2 regions of the Abyssisolibacter sp. ZYX002 genome follow, and region 1 is predicted to be linked to the other one. Evidence: riboswitches for the same ligand, from Rfam matches in the RefSeq annotation. Region 1 holds a riboswitch; the other holds the start of a gene.
The links. Region 1 has a riboswitch for FMN ahead of ribD (bifunctional diaminohydroxyphosphoribosylaminopyrimidine deaminase/5-amino-6-(5-phosphoribosylamino)uracil reductase RibD). Riboswitches for the same ligand answer to the same signal wherever they lie in the genome.
Positions count from the first base shown of each region.

Region 2: it holds a riboswitch for FMN, as region 1 does, so the genes downstream of both, P3X86_RS16655 (ECF transporter S component) here and ribD (bifunctional diaminohydroxyphosphoribosylaminopyrimidine deaminase/5-amino-6-(5-phosphoribosylamino)uracil reductase RibD) in region 1, are expected to answer to the same signal.

Region 1 covers NZ_JARMXH010000002.1:546,459-559,276, forward strand. Annotated here, with positions in the region: gene P3X86_RS08575 (M23 family metallopeptidase) at 1-167, opposite strand, end outside; gene P3X86_RS08580 (DUF3795 domain-containing protein) at 536-850, opposite strand; gene P3X86_RS08585 (type I phosphomannose isomerase catalytic subunit) at 1,015-1,989, opposite strand; gene P3X86_RS08590 (BglG family transcription antiterminator) at 2,005-3,978, opposite strand; gene P3X86_RS08595 (PTS fructose-like transporter subunit IIB) at 4,051-4,371, opposite strand; gene P3X86_RS08600 (PTS fructose transporter subunit IIC) at 4,671-5,729, opposite strand; gene P3X86_RS08605 (PTS sugar transporter subunit IIA) at 5,930-6,397, opposite strand; gene P3X86_RS08610 (DUF2164 domain-containing protein) at 6,580-6,804, opposite strand; gene P3X86_RS08615 (M42 family metallopeptidase) at 6,829-7,905, opposite strand; gene ribH (6,7-dimethyl-8-ribityllumazine synthase) at 8,051-8,512, opposite strand; gene P3X86_RS08625 (bifunctional 3,4-dihydroxy-2-butanone-4-phosphate synthase/GTP cyclohydrolase II) at 8,522-9,724, opposite strand; gene ribE (riboflavin synthase) at 9,729-10,382, opposite strand; gene ribD (bifunctional diaminohydroxyphosphoribosylaminopyrimidine deaminase/5-amino-6-(5-phosphoribosylamino)uracil reductase RibD) at 10,385-11,479, opposite strand; FMN riboswitch at 11,627-11,743, opposite strand; gene P3X86_RS08640 (TraX family protein) at 11,827-12,501, opposite strand.
Region 2 covers NZ_JARMXH010000006.1:154,984-167,801, reverse strand. Annotated here, with positions in the region: gene P3X86_RS16705 (NUDIX hydrolase) at 1-448, shown strand, start outside; gene P3X86_RS16700 (hypothetical protein) at 822-995, shown strand; gene P3X86_RS16695 (flavin reductase family protein) at 1,520-2,107, opposite strand; gene P3X86_RS16690 (dienelactone hydrolase family protein) at 2,516-3,427, shown strand; gene P3X86_RS16685 (hypothetical protein) at 3,602-3,751, shown strand; gene P3X86_RS16680 (hypothetical protein) at 4,233-4,361, shown strand; gene P3X86_RS16675 (response regulator transcription factor) at 4,526-5,221, shown strand; gene P3X86_RS16670 (sensor histidine kinase) at 5,199-7,436, shown strand; gene P3X86_RS16665 (ABC transporter permease subunit) at 8,073-9,278, opposite strand; gene P3X86_RS16660 (ABC transporter ATP-binding protein) at 9,290-10,057, opposite strand; gene P3X86_RS16655 (ECF transporter S component) at 10,419-10,988, opposite strand; FMN riboswitch at 11,044-11,171, opposite strand; gene helD (RNA polymerase recycling motor HelD) at 11,528-12,818, shown strand, end outside.

The sequences.
Region 1 (12,818 bases):
CTACATATTGTTTTGCCAGCAATTATTACAAATAATAAAGCCCCCACAAAGCTACTTCCCATAATAAACCACCAACTAGCTACTGAAATAACTCCATCTACAAAAAAAACACAACTCCATTCTATAACGATTAAAATACTTAAAACTACTGCTAATGTTTTTCTCATACTATAACATCCTTTCTTATGTTCTCAAATATATTAGACTGATTTTATAGTCAATGCACTTCATATTTTTATAAGTAACAAAGATAACTTGTTGTCTAATTTCCAGAGCAAAAAGCTATGCTTTTAAGCATAGCCTAGGTTGATGACAAAGTCATCAAGATAGCAGACTGTAGTAAGAGTTCAAGTTCAAGGCGTGTTAAAATTAAGTAGCAGAGCTTACTTAGAGGTAAGTGAGCAACGGAAATTTTAACAACACCGAAGAAATTGGGCTTTTATCTACAGTCTGAGCTATGCTTTCATAAGGGCATAGCCTTAAAATATTTCTCACTAACTATCAATATTTTATCTAAATACTCAATATAGTTATTTTATGATCTACATTCTTTATTTTTTTCTTTTAGCCACTTCTCTGCACCTTTTTCTTTGATTTCTTCTTGATTTTTCATTATGTCTTGACCATATTTTCTCCAACGCTTTGAATACTTATTGAACATATTGCACGGGTAAAAATCACATTCAAAACAATAGTTTAATCCTCTCTTTTTGGAACATCTATACACCTTACATCCGCTACCTTTACAATAGCTCGCTGCTCCTAGACACGGATCATTTTTCTTATTGTAACAAGGACATTTGCCACAAAACGCACAACATGGCGGTATAGCTCCGTTATACTCTTTCACAATATCACTTCCGACTTATATAAAATATTAACACAATATTTGCAAACACAAATATTGTGTTAATACTATATTATTAATTTTCATACAAAAATGACACCTATATTTTATGTAAATATTTTGAATTTTTAAAATATTGCCTAAGAAGTTAATTTATTCGTTCTTAATTAATATTTTGTTATACTAAGTATCTCCTTTTCTAGCATAGGTATATCTGGAACATACGACTTCAATAACTTGCATTCTCCTTTTACAGTATACTCACCCAAACTTGCGGGTATTAAAACAGTATCTCCTTTAGTGATTTTTTCTAATCCGTCTCCAAATATTATTTCTCCATCACCTTCTATGCACATAAATATATAAAACCTTTCTGGATTACTCTTTTCACTAAAACTTCTTTTTACATTATACTCTTCTAAAGAAAAATGTTTATTGTAGCAATAATACGTCTTATCATATCCTTCTTCTTGAACTTTAAGACCAACTGCTCTTCTACCTTGAAGATCGAAATCAATTACGTCCATAGCTTTTCTTTTATGGACCTCTCTATCTCTATTATAATCGTATACTCTATATGTAACATCACTGTTTTGCTGTATCTCAGCTACTAAAGCTCCTTCCATACTATGTATAAGACCACTTTTAATAAAATACACATCTCCTTTTCGTACTTTTATATGGTTGAGGTACTGCTCTATTTCTCCACTTTCTAATGCTTGTTTAAAAATTTCAGGTGTGCAATTTTGCGTACCCGCTACGATATATGCATCTTCTGTAGCTTCTAATACAACCCACACTTCATTTTTTCCTAGATCACACTCTTCTTTTAATGCGTATGAGTCATTTGGGTGTACTTGCAGTGATAGTTTATTTTTAGCATCCAGCAGTTTTATCAGTACAGGAAATCTATCTGTTGATATTCTGCTTCCAATGATTTTATCACTTTCTCTTAATATTAATTCTTTTAAATTTTCACCCTTATATTTGCCATTAGAAACTATACTTGTTACATCTTTCCTACAAGATAGTTCCCAGCTTTCACCTATATCACCGTCTGGTAAATCTTTTCTAAAAAAAGAAAAACGCCTTCCACCCCAAACCTTTTTTACATATATATGTTCGAACTTTAATGGATACATTATCTATCCTCCTGTTTAATTATTGATTAACTCATTTAATAATAGATTCACTTCTTTAATGTTTTTTCTACCTTTCCTTAGCATGTTAGCAAATTCTATATTATCCATGTTTTTATATAGGTTTTTTATAAAAGTTTTAGTCTTTGATAAATCTTTTTCTGCTATGCATAACATAAAAACGAACTCCACAGTTTGACTATCCCATATTATTGGATGTTTTAAAACGGTAAGTGCAATACAAGATTTTTTTACTTCTTTCTGATCACCATGAGGAATCGCGATTAGATTTCCAACTTCTGTTGATATTAAAGCTTCTCTAGATAAAACAGTTTCTTCAAAACCATTCTTAATATATTGTTTTACTTTCAAAAACTCACACATATCATGTATGAGTTGCTTACGGTTATATATTTTTTTGCTTCTGTAGAAAATTTCTTTAGCCATATTCTCTTCTTCTGTTCCTTTACTAGATATTTTTTTGTTGATTTTATTAATAAAAAATTCTACTTTTTTTACATCCGATTGTGTGAATATAGGACTAATAACTAACACTGGTGTATCTATTTGCAGTGGTACTGTAGATATAATCAAGTCTGCTCTAGTTATCATATCTTTAGTAATTTCTGTTGAAGCTGTTATCCCTAGAATATCTAGCTCTTTAAAGCATCTTTTTATTCTAGCTGACAGCAATTGTGATGTTCCTATACCACTATGACAAATTATCAGTGTCTTAATTTGACATCTATTTCTTTCTACAGCAGCTCCAATGTGAAGAGCTATATAACCTATCTCAGATTCTGGTATTTTTTTATCTAAATATTTTTCAAATACTCTACTTGTCATCCAAGCAACTCCAAATACATCAGGATAGTTAATCTTTATATCTTCCAATATAGGATTATTTAAAGTTAGGCCATATTTTAATCTATTAATTGTAGGTCTTAAATGTAGTATAAGACCGTTTATGAAAGCTTGGTCTTTGGATAAATTTATATCCAAGACATTGCTTGTAACTCTAACAATATCTTTCGCTATTATCACAGCTGTATCTGTTTCCTGAGCTTTATCAAAATATAAATTTAACTCTCCTAAATCATCATGATAAATTTTACTTCCCAATAAATGCAGTGTAATATATCCTATTTCAGACTCTGGTATCAGTACCTCTAAAAATTGTTGCATCTTTTGGCTCATATCGTAAGCGCATTTAAATTCTTTTGTATGTTTTATGCTTTCTAGTATAGTGTCTGATAACAAAATATCTTTTCCATCTTTTATGCGCCTTATTGATATGACTATATGAATGATAAGACTGATGTACGCTTCCTGAGAAAATTTGAATTTTAGCTTTTTTTCTACCCAATTTAATATCTCTTCAAGCCGTTTATAATCTATATCAAGTAAGGATTTAATTTTAATCATTGATTTATGATCTATTCTACTTTTATATGTTGAGTACAACAATTCTTGGAGTTCTTCAACTTCTTTGTTTTTAGAAATAATATTTGAGATTGCTTTTCTATAATTTTTTTCTTTTCCTATTATCTCAATTCCATTATTTCTTTTCTTGCGAAATTTCAAATCATATTTTTTTAACCAACTTTCTAGTTCTTTTAAATCATTATTTATTGTAGCTGTACATACATATAGTTCATTCGCTAATTCTTTGACTAAAATACTTTTACTATCCATAAAGCATCTTTGTAGTATATAATTTTGTCTTCCTTCTGGTGAATAAGGCTGGACATAATTAACATCTTTAAGTCTTTTTAATAATTGGGCTTTATTTTCTTCTCTTCCTTCTAATGTAGTTCCTACACCTGTTTTTTTGATTAATATTAAACCTTCTTTTTCAATAAAATCCTGAAGTTTTTTTAAATCATTGCGAACAGTTTTATTAGATACTTTTAATACCGAGGCTATGTTATTAATTGTGACTGGATATTTTGATTCTAATAAGATTTTTGCTATCTTCTTTATTCTCTCCACATTAATCCTCCTCTGTATAACGAATTATCTAAGCTATATAGGCAATTCAATTTAACCATATGTCTTAAATTCTTATTCCTTTTTATTATTCAAATGCTGAACAATCTTATCTAACAAAGGTCCTGTCTTCTTTATAACATCTCCAATACACACATTGATAACTGGGAGACCTTTAAATCGTTCCTTTCCCTTTATTGCCATATCTTTAGTCAGAATAACCACGTCAACTCCTTTTAAATCTTCTTTTGTAATCTCGTTTTCAACTCCTATTGACCCTTGAGTCTCTACCTTTATTTCGTGTCCTTTTGCCTTTGCTTCTTTTTCCAATGCTTCTGCCGCCATATATGTATGAGCAATACCTGTTGGACATGCAGTAACAGCTAAAATTTTCATATAATCTTCCTTTCTACATAGTGTTTATAAAGATATCCTAACTTTATTATATTATAAATAATGTTAAACTTGAATTATTCATGGAATGTTGATTAATAAACTGTAGTTTTCTAAATTACAATATTTCTGCGATTTTAAAAGCGTACGTGAAAAATTGATGAAAGCATTGTAATTAGAAGGATGCTGGATAGTATTGATTTTCTATGAACTATTTAGGTTAAATAAAAACTGCCTCAATATCCAATCTTTATTTGCTTGAGACAGTCTTTTATTACATTTTTAACTGATTATCATATATTTTATAAATCCAAGCTTATTTCTAGTTCATCTCCAGCGCTTTTTACTTCTTCTATTGTTTCTTTTTTCAATAAATTAACCATTAGTGCTGAAACTGCTACCCCTACTACAACCGCTATAATAAACATTATTTTATTATCAACTACTGGAAGAACTATTGGTCCTCCATGAGGAGCATGATCACCAACTTTTCCTATTGCTGCTATTGCTGCACCTATTGCAGAACCTGTAACTATTGAAGGTATTACTCTAAATGGATCTCCTGCAGCAAAAGGAATAGCACCTTCTGTAATACCTATAAGTCCCATGGCCAAAGCTCCTTTTCCTGCTTCTTTTTCTGCTAAGCTGTATTTTTTTGGACTCAATAAAGTTGCAACACCCATTGCTAAAGGAGGAACACATATAGCTACTGCTACTGGACCCATTACTGTGAAAACACCTTCTTTTATCATAGCTGCTCCAAACAAAAATGCAACTTTATTTACTGGTCCACCCATATCAAATGCAATCATAGCTCCCATTACGATAGCTAATAATATTGAATTTCCTGTCTCCATACTTCTTAAGGTTTCTGTCATAGATTCCATGAAATTACTTATAGGTGCTCCTATTATATACATACATGCTCCAACTACTACAGATGACAAGAGTGGTATTACAAATATAGGCATGATTGCTCTTAACTGTTTTGGTACTTTCCATGACTTAATCCATCTTGCTGTATATCCAGCTATAAAGCCTGCTATTATACCTCCTAAAAAACCTGCTCCTATTTCATCTGCTAATGCTCCACCAACTAATCCTGGCGCTAATCCTGGACGATCAGCTATGCCAAATGCAATGTAGCCTGCTAAAATAGGGACCATAAGTTTAAAAGCTTTGACTCCTATATTGAGCATTTTTGTTAATATAGGATTAGTTACATCCGCTCCTGCTCCAGCTTTAATACCACTAAGTGCAATAGATAAAGCTATCAATACACCTCCTATTACAACGATAGGTATCATGTACGATACTCCTGTCATTAGGTAAGTTCTTAACTTTTTTAGTTCTGACTTCATATACACATCCTCCTCATTTTATCTAAGTACTTAAAAGTACTTGGTATTAAAGATTTGTCGCTTCATTTTAATATAAATAATATAATTGCCTATAGGGCAACAAACCTATAACACATGTTGATGAAAAAATTGACTTTATAGAAAAATATAATGTCCCAGCTTTGAAAATATTGATATTGTGTATTTCGTGTATTGTAAATTTACATGACTTGTATTTCATTTATAATATCTTCTAATAATATTAAAATATCTTTAGAATCAGTAGCATCAAGTAGTTTATTTCTATATTCTTCATTCATCAATCTTCTTGAAAGTGCTGCTAATATTTTTAGATGTTGATTAGATGCTGATTCCTCTGGTACTGCTATTAAAAAAATAGTCTTAACTGCCTCTCCATCCATAGATTGCCAATCTATTCCCTCTTCACATCTGCCAATTGCTAGAGTTGGTATTTTGACTGCACCACTTTTGCCATGAGGTATACTAATACCAAATCCTATCCCTGTTGTAAATAACTCTTCTCTTTTTAAAACTTCTTTTAGATATTCATTCTTGTCTTTTAATCTTCCACTATCGTCTATTTTTTCTACCAACTTCTTTATAGCTTCTTCTTTTGTTTTACTCTCTAATTTTAAATCTATTAAATCAACAGTTGTAATATAATCCATTTTAATCTCTCCAATCCTTACTTAATATGCTATAAATTTATGATATCATATCCAGGTTATGTATGAGTAAATTACTATTACCATATTGTTGTGGTAATATTTAAGCCATATTATTTAAACGCTTATAATAAAAAAACAACGCCTTTGTGTATTACCTAAAAGCGTTGTTTTTCTAACTGAAACTATAACATATATCCATACATATCATCTATCTTTTCATTCATGTATTTTTGCATATCAGCTATAGCTTGATTGTATATGTATGGTGCTATTTTTTCTAATATAAATTCTAACATAAGCTGTCCTTGTAAATCTCCTATTGATTCTTCTCTTTCTATTTCAAAATACTTCCTTATCTCAGAAACGACTTCTTTGTATTGCTCTTTTTCCAATTTCACTTTGCTCATATTTCCACTCCTTATTTGTATTGTTTATAAAGTTTCCAATACTTGCCCATCCAAGGATCTAACTATCTCAGTTGCCCACTTGATAGTATTTTCGTAATCAATTATAGTCGATATACCATAGTGAGTATGAATATATCTAACAGGAACTCCTATAACTATAGTTGGTACACCATTATTTGATAAGTGGATTTTACCTCCATTTGTTCCTCCCCCAGATCTAACTGCATCTTGAATAGGGATATTATTTTTTATTGCTATGCCTCTAGCAAATTTAACGAATCTTGGATGGGTTATCATACTTCTATCAAAGTGTCTTATCTGAGGACCTTTTTTTAGTACTGATTGAGCTTCGTCATCAGGCTTAAAGCCATCATCTGCAGGTGTTCCTTCAAATACTATTGCAATATCAGGCTTAACTGTATTTGATGTAATAACCGCTCCCCTTGTACCAACCTCTTCTTGAGCAGCTATAGCTCCGATAAGATTTACGTTTAAATCTTCATCTACTAGTGCCTTTATTGTTTCAATTACACATCCACATCCTATTCTATTATCAAAAGCCTTACCTATAAAAGTATCATTAATGTAATTATACTCAAATTTTACATCTGGAACTATAGGCGCTCCTACCTCTATTCCAAACTTTTCTATAACTTCTTCTCTAGACGACGCTCCAACATCTATAAACAATTGCTGTATTTTGATTTGTGTGTTCTTCTCTTCTTCAGATAGAAAGTGAGGGGGTTTGGAAGATACAATACCAGTTATATATTTATTATCACAATTCTTTATCCTAACCTTTTGTGCTGAAATATTATATGGAACCCATCCTCCTAGTGGCAAAAACTTTATTAATCCATTAGCTTTGATTGATTGAACTATAAATGCAACCTCATCTGAATGTGCATCTAACATAACTGTTATCTTATTTTCATCTCTTTTCTTTCCTTTTACACTCATATATACGTTTCTCATTACATCTTCTGTTATATCAAATAAATTATTTGTATTTTCTCTTATAACATTAACTACTTCATCTTCAAAGCCTGGTGCTCCGTTTGCGTTGCTTAACATCTCTAGCAATTTAACTTTGTCATTCATAATATTCCCCCACCTTCTTTTATCTTTAATCTTTATTATTATGATGACATTATAATAGGTCTTTGTCAATGTTTGAAAATATTAAACCTAAATTATCTATTAAACTTTGATGAACATATTTATTGATTATCGTTATTAATTTAGGCTAGATTGTATTTAGTAAATTTACCATTTCAATAGCAGTAACAGCAGCCTCATATCCTTTATTTCCACTTTTGCTTCCTGCTCTTTCAATTGCTTGCTCTAGATTATTAGTAGTAAGAACTCCAAATATTATTGGTTTTTCTGACTCTAAAGATACTGAAGCTATACCTTTTGACACCTCACTTGACACATAATCAAAATGTGGTGTATGTCCTTTAATCACAGCACCAAGGCATATTATCCCGTCGTAATCTTTTTTTGATAGCATCTTTGCCATTAAAGGTATTTCAAACGCTCCTGGCACCCAAATAATATCTATATTATCTTCATTTACACCATGTCTAACAAGCCCGTCAATAGCTCCCTCTAGTAGCTTTCCTACTATAAATTCGTTAAATCTACTAGCTATAATACCATATCTCTGTTTTTTATCTGAAACTAATCCAGCATTTATTGTTCTCATATTTTCCTCCTACACTTCACTTAATAAGTGATTCATTCTTATTTTTTTAGTCTTTAAATAAGACTCATTATACTTATTTGTCTTAATCTCTATCGGTTTTCTATCCACAGTTTCAATTCCATACTCTTTTAATCCTTGTATCTTTTGTGGATTATTGGTTAATAACTCTACTTTGTCCACATCCATATCTTTTAGTATCTGCGCTGCCATATAGTAGTTTCTTTCATCTTCTTCAAAACCCAACGCTATATTTGCATCAACTGTGTCAAGCCCTTTATCCTGTAAATTATATGCTTTTATTTTGTTTATTAGTCCTATCCCTCTCCCCTCTTGTCTAAGATATATTATTATACCTGCTCCTTGTTCATTGATTCTCTTCATTGCATACTCAAGTTGGTTTCCACAATCACATCTAAGTGAGCTAAACACATCTCCAGTCATGCACTCCGAATGAATCCTTACTAATGGTTCTCTTATCTTACTTAAGTCTCCTTTTTTAAGTACAATATGCTCTTTACCTGTGAGCTTATCAATATATCCTATTATTTCAAATTCTCCATACTTTGTAGGCATTTTAGCACTGCTTTGTCTTTCTAGGATACACTCTGTTTTGATTCTATGTTTCTTTATACTTTCTACACTTATAAGCTTTAAATGGTATTTTTTACAAAACTCTTTTAAATCATCTAATCTAGCCATCGTACCATCTTCATTCATAATCTCACATATAACGCCTGCTGGATATGAACCACACATCTTAGCTAGATCAACTGTGGCTTCTGTATGCCCTTCTCTCTCTAGTACTCCACTAGGTCTTGCTCTAAGTGGAAATATATGACCTGGCATTTTAAAATCTTTGTGTGAAGAATTTACGTCTATTGCTTTTTTAACTGTATTTGATCTTTCATATGCAGATATACCAGTAGTTGAATCTGCACAATCTATTGATACTGTGAAAGCAGTACTGTGATTATCTGTATTCTTTACTACCATTTGATTGAGTCTTAGTTCTTCTAATCTCTCTTCATTCATAGGCATACATATAAGTCCTCTCGCGTGCGTTGCCATAAAATTTATTATCTCAGGCGTTGCGTGTTCTGCTAGAACTACCAGATCTCCTTCATTTTCTCTATTTTCATCATCTACAACTACTACCATTTTGCCTTTCTTTAAGTCACTTATTGCTTCTTGTATTGTACTAAATTCAGTCATGTCATCACCTCAAAAAATTATTTTGTTCTAAAAAACTATAGCTAATACCTAGCTCACTATCTGCTTTTTCATATACTTTAAAGAATCTTTGTACGTATTTACCTAATATGTCATATTCTAAATTTACAGTATCACCTTTAATCTTTTCTTTTAATATTGTGTTAGATAAAGTATGTGGAATAATAGCCACTGTAAAGTCTGACTCTGTAACTTCAGCTACTGTTAGACTTATACCGTCAATCCCTATTGATCCTTTGTCTATTACTAACTCTTTCTTGTAATTAACTGGCTTTATGCATATTAGTAGTGCATTTTCTATTCTTTCTATTGACTGTATAACACCAGTTGTATCTACATGCCCTGATAGTATATGTCCTCCTAACCTTGTTTCCATTTTTAGTGCTCTTTCTAAATTCACTTTATCTCCATATTTTAAATCCCTTAGGTTAGAAGATTGTAATGTTTTTGTCATTACGTCTACACTAAAGCTCACTTCATCATAAGATGTCACTGTTAAACATACTCCATTTGTACATACACTATCCCCTTGATTCAAATCTGTAAGTATCCTGTCTGCTGATATTTTTAACTGTGCACTATTTGAATTCATAGTGATATCTACTACCATGCCTATTTCCTCTACAATACCTGTAAACATAATTACCTCCTTATATATCCTTGTAAATGTACATCTTCATCTATTTTTTTGATATTTATATCTCTTATGAAAAATGCATCGTCAACCAAATCTACACCGGCTCCACCTACAAAACTTCTTGACTTTGCTCCACCTATTATCTTTGGAGCTATAAATAATTCCAGTTTATCTATTATTTTTGCCTCCAATGATGAATAAGCAATTTCTCCTCCCCCTTCGATTAATATGCTATCTATATCTCTATCTAATTTTTCTAACATATCTACCAAATCTACTCTTTCATTTACTGATTTGCACTCTATAACTCGCCCTCCAAGCTTTTTTATTTCTTTAATTTTACTTTTATCAGCTATGCTAGTTGTCGCAATTATTGTCTCTGCCTCATCTGTATTTTTTAGTACATTAGCATTTAACGAAATTCTTAATTTACTATCTACTATTATTTTTTTAGGGTGAGATGGTTTACTAATGTGTGGCATTCTTACGTTTAATCTTGGATTATCTTTAAGTATAGTATTGATACCAACCATTATCGCTGAATAGTTATGGCGTAGCTCATGTACTCTATTTCTTGACTTTTGATTACTAATCCATTTTGAGTCACCAGTATGTGTGGCTATTTTACCATCTAAGCTTATTGCTGATTTCAATACACAAAATGGTGATCCCGTTGATATGTGTTTGATGTATACCTCGTTTATCTTTTGAGCTTCGTCTTCCAAAATCCCCACGTCAACCATTATGTTATTTTCTTTTAGCTTTTGTATGCCTTTACCTGCTACTAATGGATTGGGATCTAGCATAGCAACATAGACTCTTTTTATACCAGCTTTTATTATTGCATCTACACAAGGAGGTGTTTTCCCATAGTGTGAGCAAGGTTCTAATGTCACGTACATAGATGCATCTTTTATACTTTCTTTTGCACTTTCTATTGCATTAATCTCTGCATGTTTATCTCCGTACCTCTCATGATAACCTGAGGATATAACTCTATTATCTTTAGTTATAATACATCCTACTAATGGATTAGGGTTAACATAACCATATCCTCTTTTACTTATTTCTAAAGCTTGCTTCATATATTTTATATCCAAAAAGTTCCCCTCCAAAATAAAACCCCTTAAAGACAAATTCTTTAAGGGGCTTATGATATATATGTAATCTGAGACAAAAAAATCCTGAAGCCAAAAGCCTCAGGACATTAATATCACTTATTACTAATATGGTACAAAGCTATGCACCTATTTCTTCTACCATCCAGACTATAACTGTCGGCTCTGGAATTTAACCAGATCAGCTAATTTTAGCTCGCGGGCTATACCGCCGGTAGGGAATCACACCCTGCCCCGAAGAATTATTAAGTTGTTTAAATACTAACACTCATATTAGTATATGTCAAGTAGCTTTTTAAAGTTAATTTATCGACTTTATTATATATTCTTTAATAATATAGCCTTACATACGTTAAAATAAACAAATGTACTGGATAGAACATATAGAAAAAATATTTTAAGTTTGCTTTTCCCTTTTTACCATTATAAAAACATATCAATATTGTACTTATTATAGCAATCATTTGAGCTGTTGTAGCAAATCCAATAAAATTGTATTCTATACACAATTCTACAGTGTATATTATTGTTAAACCTATAAAATAAAGCGATTTTTTCAACTTACTTTCTCTAAAAATATAGAACCCAAATATTATTAGCACTCCGTAATATCCATAATCCATGCCTGTTATTTTTGCTATATAAGCCAATACGATAACTACAACCATTCCTATGTATTTATTCTTGTCATATATGTATATTGATAGTAGCCCTGCAAAAAGAGTTGTAAATATGTTTAAGTTTTCTAAATCTAATATTTTCGATTCAAAATAAAGACTAAATGGTACTTGAGAAATTAATGCAAATATAAATAGTCTAGCAAGATATTTTTTGGCATTTTTAGTATGGTAAAAACCCTCCGCTATCAAAAAGGCAAATATAGGGAACGATAATCTACCCACACTTCTCATAACTCTATATACTATATCATTATTAATTATTAATGCAGTATGGTCTATTAACATAATTATGCACGCAAACATTTTTAATCTATTACTATTCATTTTTATCTCCTCAATTTGCCATTTTGATTATTAAAACTTATTGTTAATGAAATTTTGAATTGCTTCTTAATAAAAAATACTCTCTGTTGTAGCTAATTATACTTTTGGTTTATTATTTACAAATTGCAATAACAGTCTTTATTGTCAAAAATACCTGAGCATTATCTTCTAAGGATAAAAAAGCATGTCCAACTCAGCAGGTATAGTTTTCTGCCCTAATTCTTTGAACAAATACTATAACTATATTTTATTTTTACAATTACTTTATTTCTATCTTATCATAAATGTCATAAAAAAAATTAATCATTATAATAAAA
Region 2 (12,818 bases), on a different contig from region 1:
ATTTGCAAATGAATCTGGGTATCAAACTCCAAAAGTAGATGTAAGAGCAGCTATATTTAACGGTGATAAAATATTGATGGTAAAAGAAAAATCAGATGGCAAATGGACTATGCCCGGAGGATGGGCAGATACCTTATATAGTGTGTATGAAAATGTAAAGAAAGAGGCTATGGAAGAAGCAGGAGCGAACGTTGAAACTAAAAGGATCATAGCAGTCATGGATATGAATAAACACTTTAAGACAGAGTACCCTTATTCGATATACAAGATTTATGTTGAATGTGATTATATTGATGGTGATTTTAAAGAGAATGCTGAAACAGAAGAAGCTACCTTTTTTAATATTGACAACATACCAGAACTGTCATTTGCAAAATGTACTAAAGAACATATAAAAATGTGTTTTGAAGCTAGAAATAAAACTATACATCAAGCTATTTCAGAATAATTTACTTGGTTAAAATTAATGAGACTATTTAAATTAAAGACTATGAAGGTAAAGAAACACGTTTATCTAAAATAAGATTTGTTGGTAGTCTTTTTTTTGTGCAAAAAAATACAGGAATATGACATACATATGTCATATTGCATTTGCTATAATTAGTACGAAGAACAAAATATTAGAATGTTAGGAATAAATCTAAAAAAACAACATGTTAATGGATTCGCTTATGTGAATTTATTATATGTAGATTTATCTGTTTTGGGGAGTTGGTTTATTATATACTTGGGGAGGTATATAATAAGCCATACAGGTAAACTATATCAAAACGTACTACTTAAACATCAAAATTCATTGTAAAATGAAAGGGGGATAGCACATGAAAAAGTTATTTAAAAGAAATAATGTAGACTCTATTGAGTTTTGTACAACAGTATGGGTATGCAAATGTACTAAAACTACTGAACCTACTAAGCCAACCAAACCATCACTATCTATATCACCAGTGGAAGATGATTGGCTAGATAACAGAGTGAATTTCTTTGATCCTTAAAATGAAAAAATTATGAAGAACAACGCAAAAGGGATAGCAAATAAAAAATAACAAAAATTAAAATAGCGTACAATTAAAGAAGCTTTTGGAGACGTCTGTTTCCAAAGCTTCTTTACTAATAATAGCAGAGTGTTAATTTTCAATTTTATAAAATAAGACATACATATGTCATAGTTCTTTTGCTATAATAAGCATGAAAAAAACATAGGTATGATAAGTTCGCTTATGTGGACTTGTTATAAACTAGACGCATAGTTTATAAATTAATACTCAGAAGAGGAGAGGTGATAAAGATTGGTCAAAAGAAATATTAGAGAATCAATAGAATATTGCACATAAGAATGGGTATGTAAATGCAGTAAACCAATAATAAAACAAAGACCATCACTAACAAAAGATGATGGTTAGATAACTGAGTCAATCTATGAGTAAAAAATAAATTATGAAATAAATTATTTTAAAGAAATAACAGAAAATATAAAAAAGCTTTGAATAATTTTAGTAGTTTTTTCAAGGCTTTAAGTCTATTTTTTGGTTTTTATTTTCTTTTTTTTCTTTGCAACAGAAAATCCGAAACGACCTAATTTTTTGCCAAGTCCAAAATAATTACCATGTGAGTAACATATAGGATTAGCTTTATCTAAACAAAAAGTATCATTTTCATCCAAGTAAGTATCATCAATATTTACAGCTAAAACTTCTGCCATAAACATATCATGAGAACCAAGTTTTATGATATCTGTTACTTTACATTCAATATTAACTGGACTTTCTCCTATCATAGGGGAATTCACTTTAGTTGCCTTCTCTATAGAGAGGTTCATATCACTAAATTTATCAAAATCTCTTCCTGACTTAACTCCACAATAATCTGTAGATTTTACTAAAGCTTCAGTAGTTAGATTTATAACGAATTCACCAGTTTCTTTGATTATGTCATACGAATACCTACTAGGTCTAATTGATATGTATGTCATTGGTGGATTAGTACATATAGTACCAGTCCAAGCTATAGTTATGATGTTGTAGTTTTCCTCGCAGTTGCCACAGGATACCATAACAGCAGGCAAAGGATATATCATATTACCAGCCTTCCAAGTTGTTTTTGCCATGATTGTTTCTCCTTTATATTAGTGTCCATAAAATATTAACATAGTTAGTATCGTTTTACAAGGACTATATTAGTATGGTAGAATTTATGATAGTTATAACAACAAATATAAAAAAAGATAAGGAGTGATGTATTATGATGAATATAGAATATATAAAATCAAACAAAAGTTTCTCCAAAGGTAAGGTATATAATTTATAATACTTCAATCTGAATTATTCATGGAACTTTAATGAATATACTGTAACTTTTTAGATTACAATATTTTAACCATTATGAAAGCATACTAGGTAGTACGTCAAGAATCGATGGAAGTGCTGTGATTAGAAGGATGTTGTATAGTCATTGATTTTTTGTACTCAATTTAGGGTTAACATTTGGATATTTTATTATTTGAAGGAGATGAATTATGAAATACACTGAATTGTTAAACAAGACACTTAAAATCTATAAACAAAAAGGTAGTAAAGAAGCATATGAGTTTATAGAAAAAAATAAGAACAATATTATAGGATATAGAAATGAGGCACAAATATATAACTTTAGGTATGCATTAGCTGCATCATCTGGATTAAAGGCAGAAGCGCTTAAATTAATAAAAGAAGCCATAGTGGATAAAGGATATTGGTACTCCTATGATTACTTAAAAAGCGATGAAGATTTAGAGTGCTTTAAAGATAACGAAGATTTCATAAATATGATTAACCTTTGTAAAGAAAGAGAACAAAGCGCAAGGAATGAATCAAAGCCAATTATGAGAATAATTGATAATAAGAATGAGGAATCAAAGTTTGTAATGGCACTTCATGGTAACCAAGAGAATATTCAGATGATAAAAGAACAATGGGAAGTGGTTACAGAGCTAGGATATAAATTAGCTATGATTCAATCATCACAAGTTCAAGTTACAGATGGATATGTTTGGAGTGATATAAATAAAGGATTTAAGGAGTTACTTGCTCATTATGAGTGCTTACAGAAAGATAAGTATGATAACCTTGTAGTAGGAGGTTTTTCAGCTGGCGCAGGAGTTATAGTAGAAGTCATAATAAATCAGAAAATAAAAGCTGACAAGATAATATTAGTTGCACCATGGTTTCCAAACTTAGATAAAATAAAAGAAAATATATATATAATTAAAGCTATAAAAACGAAAATATATATAATCATCGGAGATGAGGATGATGACTGTTTAGAATGTACTAGAGAGTTCAAAGCAATGTTAGATGATAATAATATTGAGCATGATTTTGAGTTTATAAAAGGATTAGACCATTCTTACCCAGATGATTTTAACAAATATTTAAATAGAATATTATAGATAATATACTTATATAAAATGATATTTTTCCCCTATATAGATACGCTTATGTTTCAAAGCTATTTATATGGGGGTTTTATGATTTTATGATACGTTGACACTTTATTGACTTAATGGGATAAAAATTATATTATTATATTATAAATATATAAAAAATACAAAAGGAGGAAAAAAATGAAAAAACTAAACAAAAATCAAAGAACAAGCTCTATAGAAGTATGTAGACCAATATGTTTATGTGCTTGCAGAATCTTACCCAATGGAGATGATTTTGTGGAAAATAGAAGTATGTTGTATGAAACAGAGATAGATCCATTACCATAATAGACATATAAGGAAGATAGGTCATGGATTATGAAGAATTTATTAAAAAGTAAAATATTATTATTACTGAAGAGTGTAGGGCAAGAGGCACATGTCGTTGTATGATATTGCCTTACAGTGTAGAAACTGACTACTGGTTTGAAAGAAGAGAAAGAGCAAGTGCAATATTCTAGTGATAAATAAGAAAAGGGGCTGTCTCATAAGATAGCTTCTTTTCTTATTTTACATATTATAAAAATCTTTCATTTGATATGCTTTATTAATATTTAAGGCAATCTTAAGAAATTTGTTATAATTTTAGTAGATATTTTTTTAGAGCCATGTGTTAAGCTTATTTATGTAAGCTCTTAATAATTAAATAATAAAGAAAGTGGTGTATGAAATTTGATGTAGGCTAAAAACAAAGAGATAAAATTAAGTATTGGATGTTTTGAAACAATGGTAGGACTAAATAACAATAATATAAAAGGATGAATAATTAATGGATAAAGAAACCAAGAAAATCAAGTCAAGAGACACATTATTAGCTTTATACGTTTTCGTAACTATATCATTATCAATAATAGTTTTAAGTTTTAGATTTATTAATAAAGGAATATTAAAAAAATGAATGAACTGATAGTAGAAGATGCTTGTTTGATAGATTGTAGTGATAAGAGAAGATTTATTATTGATTAGAGAAATCTTTAGAAATTTGTTATAATTTTGGTAGCTATTTTTTTATAGTGGTATGTTATTATAGTTACAGAGATATCTCAAATTAGGAGTGAAGAAATGAATAAGTATAATATTTTGGTTGTGGATGATGAAAAAGAAATAACCGACGCAATAGAAGTTTATTTAACTAATCAAAACTACAATGTTTACAAAGCATATGATGGAAAAGAGGCTTTAGAAATATTTGAGAAGGAAAAAATACATCTAGTTATTATAGATGTAATGATGCCAAAGCTAGATGGGATAAGTGCTACTATAAAAATAAGGGAGATTAGCACAGTTCCAATTATTATACTATCGGCAAAATCAGAAGATGTTGATAAAATTTTAGGGCTTAATATTGGTGCAGATGACTATATCACAAAGCCTTTTAATCCTCTTGAAATGATTGCAAGAGTAAATTCGAACATGAGAAGATATACAAGTTATACTAAAAAAGAAAACCAAAAGAAAGCTAATATTATTAAAATAGGTGAAGTTGAGCTAAATGATGATAGTAAAGAGATCACTGTAGATGGTAACGCTATCAAGATTACTCCTATAGAGTATAAAATACTATACCTAATGATGAGTAATCCAAACAAGGTTTTTTCAATAGAAGAGATATACGAAAAAGTATGGAATGAACCTGCGTATAATCCAGATACAGTAACGGTCCATATTGGTAGGATTAGAAATAAAATTGAGATTAATCCTAAAATACCTAAATATTTAAAGGTGGTGTGGGGCATTGGATACAAATTCCAAAAATGAAGTTGAAACAAATAATAGTACTGATATAAAAGAAAAGCCTGATTTGAGTAAGGATAATATAGTTGAAGTTGGTGAAGAAAAGGATGAACATAAAGTAAAAGAGGAAGATAATAATCAAATAGAACCTATAAAAAAAGAAGAGACTCAGAAACGTTTTAAAATTTTGAATAGTTCAATTGTACTTTTTTTATACATAGCATTGATTTCAACAGTAATAGCTTTTAGTTATGCACCTGTTAAAAAATGGTATGGCTACGAGAATATAGAACAGAAATATATACAATCTAGGTTATTTTCAAATAATATGTTTCGATATACTGAGTATTTGCTGAATAGTACCGATGAATACTATCCTAATATTAATTTAGAGGTACAACCATATGCAGATGCAAAGAGTTTAAAATACTTAGTGCGTTTTGATGATGAAGTAAAAGCACTTTCTAATGACAAGCATGAATGGTTTAATTTAGAAAATGCAAATACATTATACTATATAAGAATTCAATGTGATGATAAAGGTAAATTTACCATAGAAGAATTGAATGATAAAAAATTTGAAAGTAGCATCTTATTGTCAAGACTAAATGAGTGGAATAAAAATAGAAAGCAAGGACCATTTAAGAATGTACGAGTTCAATATTTAATACCAAAAAATCTATCACAATACGACGATGAATTGGTTACAGAAATAAGTAGATATTCTGTAGAATATGCTTTAATATGGATTATAGCAATAATTTCAGTAATAGGTGCAATCATAGTTATATTATCAGCTTTGTTAGCAGATTATAAAAATCAAAAAGAGAAGAAAATACTAAGATTATACAACATAATGCCACTGGAGTTTAAAATAGCCATTGTTGTAGGTGTAGCAGCATTTTGTATAGCTTTTGGGAATAATATACTTTATAATCTTGAAGATCAAATTATAACTGCCATATGTTTAGCAAATGATAATTTTCACATAATCGGAATAACCGCATTGTTTATTATATACATGTGGATTTATAAAAACATTGTTTATGTCAAGTACATTTACCATAAAGGAATTGTAGAAGGTTTAATCAAGAATAGCATAGTTGGATTGATACTTTTAAGAGTTGGTAAAGTATTAATAAGAATATGCAAAGCTTTAGGTGTAATTTGCGGGAGAATGTTTGTAGCTTTACGTAATAAATTTAGAAAATTTTCAAACATGGAATTAAGTAAAAAATATTATATTCTTTTAGGTTTAATAATATTAATAAATATTATACTACTGATTTTCTGTGCTTCAGTATACAAAAATGATTTAACATTATTAGTATTCGGGCTATATGAACTTTTAGTTGTTGTATTATTAACGGTAATATTTTTAAAAACAAAAAAACTAGAAACAGATACAAATAGTCTTTCGCAAGGTAAATTTAATATAGAGTACAACAGTGAAAAAGGAATATACAGTTCTATATATAACAACTTAAACAATATAAATAAAGGATTTAAAGTAGCAGTAGAAGATGCTACAAAAAGTCAGCAGATGAAAGCTGAACTTATAACAAATGTTTCACATGATCTTAAGACACCACTTACATCAATAATCACATATGTTGACTTGCTTAAGAGTGATGAAGTGGATAGTAAATCTAAGAGAGAGTATATAGATATACTAGATAAAAAATCTAAAAGATTACAAATATTAATAGAGGATTTATTTGAAGCTAGTAAAGCTAGCAGTGGAAGTGTAGAGATGTTCTTTGAAGATATAGATATAATAGCACTTTTTAGGCAGACAATAGGAGAGCTAGAAGAGAGAATTGAAAAAAGCTCATTAAACTTCAAAATAAATTTACCAAACGAAAAAATAATCTGTAGACTAGATGGGAAAAGAACGTATAGGATATTTGAAAATATAATGAGTAATATTTTTAAATACTCTATGGAAAATTCAAGAGTATACATTGATCTCAAAGAAAGTTCAAGTGATGTAATGTTTATATTTAGAAATATAGCTGCTTATGAAATGAACTTTGACGAACAGGAGATAATAGAAAGATTCACAAGAGGAGACAAGTCAAGAAATACAGAAGGTTCAGGTCTAGGGTTAGCGATAACAAAAAGTTTAATGAGTTTGCAAGATGGCCTAATGGACATAAAAATAGATGGCGATTTATTTAAACTGTCATTAATATTTAAAAAATCAACAAAAATGGCAGTTGAAAATAATATAAATTAATAATTCCTAAACACTTATCCAATTTAAAAGAAGCTGTTAGAAATAACAGCTTCTTAGATTGATGACAAAGTCATCAAGATAGCAGACTTTAGAAAAGTTCAATTTCAAGGCGTGTTAAAATTGAGTAGCAGAGCTTACTTAGAGGTAAGTGAGCAACGGAAATTTTAACAACAACGCAGAAATTGGGCTTTTGTCTACGGTCTGAGAAGCTGTTAGAAATAACAGCTTCTTTTTAGTTTTCTATTAGACAAGCTAAAACAATAACCAAACAACCAGCAAACTAATTAAGATGCATATCCGTTTTTCTGGAGAAGCGACTTTAGAAGACTTGTTACTTCAATGCTTTTACATAATAAAAGGAACAGGACACCAATTAAAAAGAATTAGGATATGCTTCCACCAATAGGTAAAGAATCATCTAAAACTAATGCTTCTGAACTTACAAAGCTTGACCGTAGTGATAAGATACCCAAAATCAACTTGATGCTTAACAAATAAAGTATTGAGTAACTACTAAGACCTGTAAATATAAACTAAGATTTCACGTTACTAAAATAGAAGTATACGTAAAACAAAAAAATGACCATAAAATTATTACAATGGTCATTTTTGATTAAATTCTAGTATAAAAAATTATTATGCATTAAACATAGTATTTTCATTTTTAAAAGAGTAAGTTATAGCTTTAGTCAATACAAATGCAGTTAACAAAGACGAACCTATAGTGAATAAAAATGATTGCATATCTAAATTAAAATTAAGAATGGCTTTAATAGATGCTATGCTTCCATAGACTGGTATAGCATATTTATAACTGCTTATTTCGCTACTACCAAACATAGTAGAGAAAGATGCCAACATTACAATCATAAATACAGGAGTAACATAAGTCGCAGCTTCTTTTACAGTTTTAGCCTTTACAGATATCAAACAAACTAAACCAACGTTTATTCCAACTAGAGTTATCATGATAAGTAATAACTGAATGAATTGCATTATAGAAAACTGAGGTAGACCTCCACCAACAGGTATAATACTAGAAGCAAATGGTACTGATATAGCAACTCCTATAAAAGAACAAAGTGCGCTTATAATAGCTATGATTCCGAGGCCAGCCATTTTACCATATGCGATACTGTTTCTGCTAATAGGGGCAAGTAATAGATTAGCCATAGTACCTCTTTCCTTTTCACCTGCGATAGATTCCATTCCAACTCCCATAGTAGAAGAGAACAGTATTATACCAATAAGCATAGGTAATATCATGCTCAACATTTTACCCTTTTGCTTATTTTTATCAACTATAACACCTTCACTATTTGTAGCGTCAATAGAAAATGCTTTAGTGTAATTTATATTTTCAAATCTTTTAGTCAAAATATCAGTTTCATAAGGTTCTAATACGCTAGATAAAAACTGTTTTCTAGATTTATTAGAATAATCTTCAGATGGATTGTAGAAAGTCTTTATTTCTGGCAATTTACTCTCAGATTTATAGCTAGCTATCTTATTATCAAAATCAACGTCAAATGATACTAGTAAATCAACAGTACCTTTCTTAATAGAATCTTTTATAGTAGATATGTCCTCACCATTAATATATTTGATTTTAATATTATTTTTTTCTATACTATTGTAATAGTTGTTAAAGCTTTCTGGACTATTTTGAACATAAACTATAGGTATATGTTCATTTATATTACTCATCATGCTAGCTGATAACCTTCCTAGCAGAGCATAAGTAGCAAATAAACTTATAGCTGGCAATATAAACAAAGAAATTATTAATCTTTTATCTGTAAAAACTCTTTTTAATTCTTTTTTAATAATAGCTAATATCATACTAGCACCTCCTAATTCATATTTTGTTTATAAAGTTTAAAAAATGCATCCTCTAAATCAGTTGTTCCTGTATTTTCGAGGATATCTTTTACAGTGCCATTAGCTACGATTTTTCCGTTTATTATTATACCAAGATTATCGCATAGCTTATTAGCAAGAGTCATAATGTGAGTAGAAATAATAACAGTTTTACCTTTTTCTCTAAGTAGTTTTAAGTAGTCTAAAACGGCTCTTGCAGTTATAATATCAAGTCCTATAGTAGGTTCATCAAAGATAACCACATCTGGGTCATGTATCAGACTAACAGCAATAGAGAGCTTTTGTTTCATACCTGTTGATAAATCCTCAATTTTTTTATCGGCAAATGAGGTAATACCGAAATACTCAAATAGTTCATCCTTTCTTTTGTTAATAGTTTTTTTATCCATTCCATGTAATCCACCAAAAAACTCAATAGTGTAATTGGGAGTAAAATGTTGGTCAAGTTTAAGTTCATTAGTCAAGAAACCTATCTTTTTTCTGACTTCTATAGAATCTTTCACACTATCATGACCGTCTACGTATATGTGACCTTCTGTTGGATTAAGTAAAGTAGCAATACATCTAAGAGTAGTAGTTTTACCAGCTCCGTTAGGGCCTAGTAAACCGTAAATCTTACCTCTTTCAGCAAAAAATGAAATATCATTAGCTGCTCTTTTAATATTGTCTTTTGTCTTTAACTTAGCCATTTGTTTCTTGCTTAGTTTGTAGATTTTAGAAAAGTTTTTTACTTCAATCATTATTTATCGCCTCTCTTCCATTACCTTTTCTTATATTTATGAAGATAATATGGGTAAAAATTATGTAATTTACAAAGCTAAAACATACGTATTTTGTATAGTTAGCTTTGCATTTTAGTATAATTTACTTTTAATAGATTGTCAAGTATATATTGTAATGAATCAATGAAAGTTAAATATAGAACAAGAAAGGGTGTTGTAACATTTAGATTATTAAGAGCAGATTTTAAGTATTATTATTCAAAAGATAAACTTTTAGAAGATGGTTTGGAGGAATAGTAAGTATATATTAAATGATGAACTTCTAACTGTAAGGGAATAAATAAAGAGTCAGCTTATTTCTTAAAAGCTGACTCTTATATTATTTGGCGGTAGAAACCTTATTTTGTTCTATTTCATGTTTAAAAACTTTGCTTACACTCTTATATAGCATAACAGTGAGGACAGAATTAGCTGTTGCTTTAATTAAGTTAAACGGAACTATAGCTGGCAAGATCATAGCTTTGACAGCAGGCAAAGGAACACCTAAAAACTTAGTAGTAAAAAACAGATTTAAAGGAATCATAATTAATGTCATGCATATAGATCCTACTGTTAAACCTAATATAGCGCCTTTAAGTGTATGGAATTTTCTATAGATTAGTCCGGCCATTATTACAAGAGTACCAGTTGCTATAATATGCATAATTGCGCCAATAATACCGCTGTCTGCATCCACTGTTAAAGCCTGTATAGTGGATATAATAAATGTAACTATTAGCCCAGGGATTGGACCATATAAGAAAGTAGCAATCAGAGCTGGAATATCTCCTGGTTCATATTTCAAAAACGGAGCAGATGGTATTATAGGAAACCTTGCGTAAATCATTAACAACGTACCAATAGCTGCTAACATCGCTAATTTAACCATTTTGTTAACATTATTTTTCATATAAAAAACCTCCTGACATTATAAAATCTTCAGGAGTTTCAATTCATTAAAAACTATCTATCTTCTTCCATCCAGACTATACTGTCGGCTCTGGAATCTCACCAAATCAGCGTTAAGCTCGCGGGCTAACAGAAAAACTGTATTACCGCCGGTAGGGAATCTAACCCTGCCCTGAAGACTATATTATTGTAATTTAATTCTAACATGAATAAATGAAGAATACAAGACAAAATACATAGCCCATAAATTTACAAAAATGTAAAAAAATAATACCCTTAGGTACTTGTTCAGTATTTTATATTCTGTTTGTATTTCTAAATATAGTATATAACAAAAGTATGATTTGTGCAAGTATTTTTAAGAAAAAAAGAGTAAATAGAAGAAAAAATATAAAGAGGCAATAACGACCTATGAGATAACCGGTAATTATAGTTTTAAAATCAGGCTGTATAGTATACAATATGAGTATTCTAATTTTATAATAAGTGTAGTTTTAAGGTAATAAATAAATCTTTGCAACCAGAAAGGAGTAAGCAGGCATGCATAGAGATTTTAATATGGAGAAAGAACATCTTAAAAATACTTGCCTTACAATTGAGGAGCAAATAATAAAACTGGAGAAAGAAACAGTAGACTTACGGGTTAAAGTTGAAGAAAGCAAAAGGTCTTCAGGAGGAGCTTTTAGTAATGAGATAGTAACATATATAGAGTTATTAAATTCAAAGACAAGAAAACTATATATATTAAAACAGGCTATAAGTAAACCCTATTTTGGAAGAATTGATTTTAAACAATTAATGAATGACGAACCGGAGATATTTTATATAGGTAAAACCAATGTTGAAGATAAACATAAAATGATAGTCTTAGATTGGAGAGCACCTATTTCAGGACTTTACTATAGTGGTGAAATTGGCGAAGTTATGTATCAAGCTCCTGGAGGTGCATTTATAGGAGACTTAACACTTAAAAGACAATACGAAATAGAAGAAAGAAGTCTCATAAGTGTATTTGATAAGGGCTTGACTCCTATGGATGAATACCTATTTTCGGCCCTATCAGAAAAAAAAGACAATAGATTAAAAGATATAGTAACAACTATACAAGGAGAGCAAAACGATATTATAAGAGCAGATAGATATAAGACTCTAATAGTCCAAGGGTCTGCTGGTAGTGGTAAAACTACTATAGTTCTTCACAGAATAGCATATTTACTATATACTTACCAAGAAGTTTTGGCAGCTGAAAATATACTAGTAATAGTTCCAAATGCATTGTTCCTTAATTATATATCAGATGTTTTACCTGATTTAGGAGTTACAGATATAAGCCAAACAACATATCAAAGACTTATAGAATCCATGATGAAAAAGAAATTTACTGTAGAAAAGAGCGAAACCAAACTTTTAAAGATGTTAGACCATCAAAAATATACAAAACAAGATAGAGAAAATTTACAGTTAGTATCAAAGTTCAAAGGTTCTCTAATAATGAAAACAATAATAGATGATTACGTAAATAGTATACTATCCGATTTTGTACCTGATGAAGACGTAACAATAAATGATCATATTGTCTATGAAAAAGACGAAATAAAAAAAATGTTTTACGATGAACTTAGTTATTTGCCATTACTACCTAGAATAGATAAGATAACAAGCTATATGAAAAATACGCTGAAAAATAGAATGGAAGGCATTGAAAAAATCATAGATAGTAAATATATGGCAGAGATAAATGGTATCAAGAAAAGAAGTAATAAAGAAGATGATATAAAAGAAGAACTAATGAAAGTGTATGATGCCAGAGATGAAAAAATAAATCAAATGA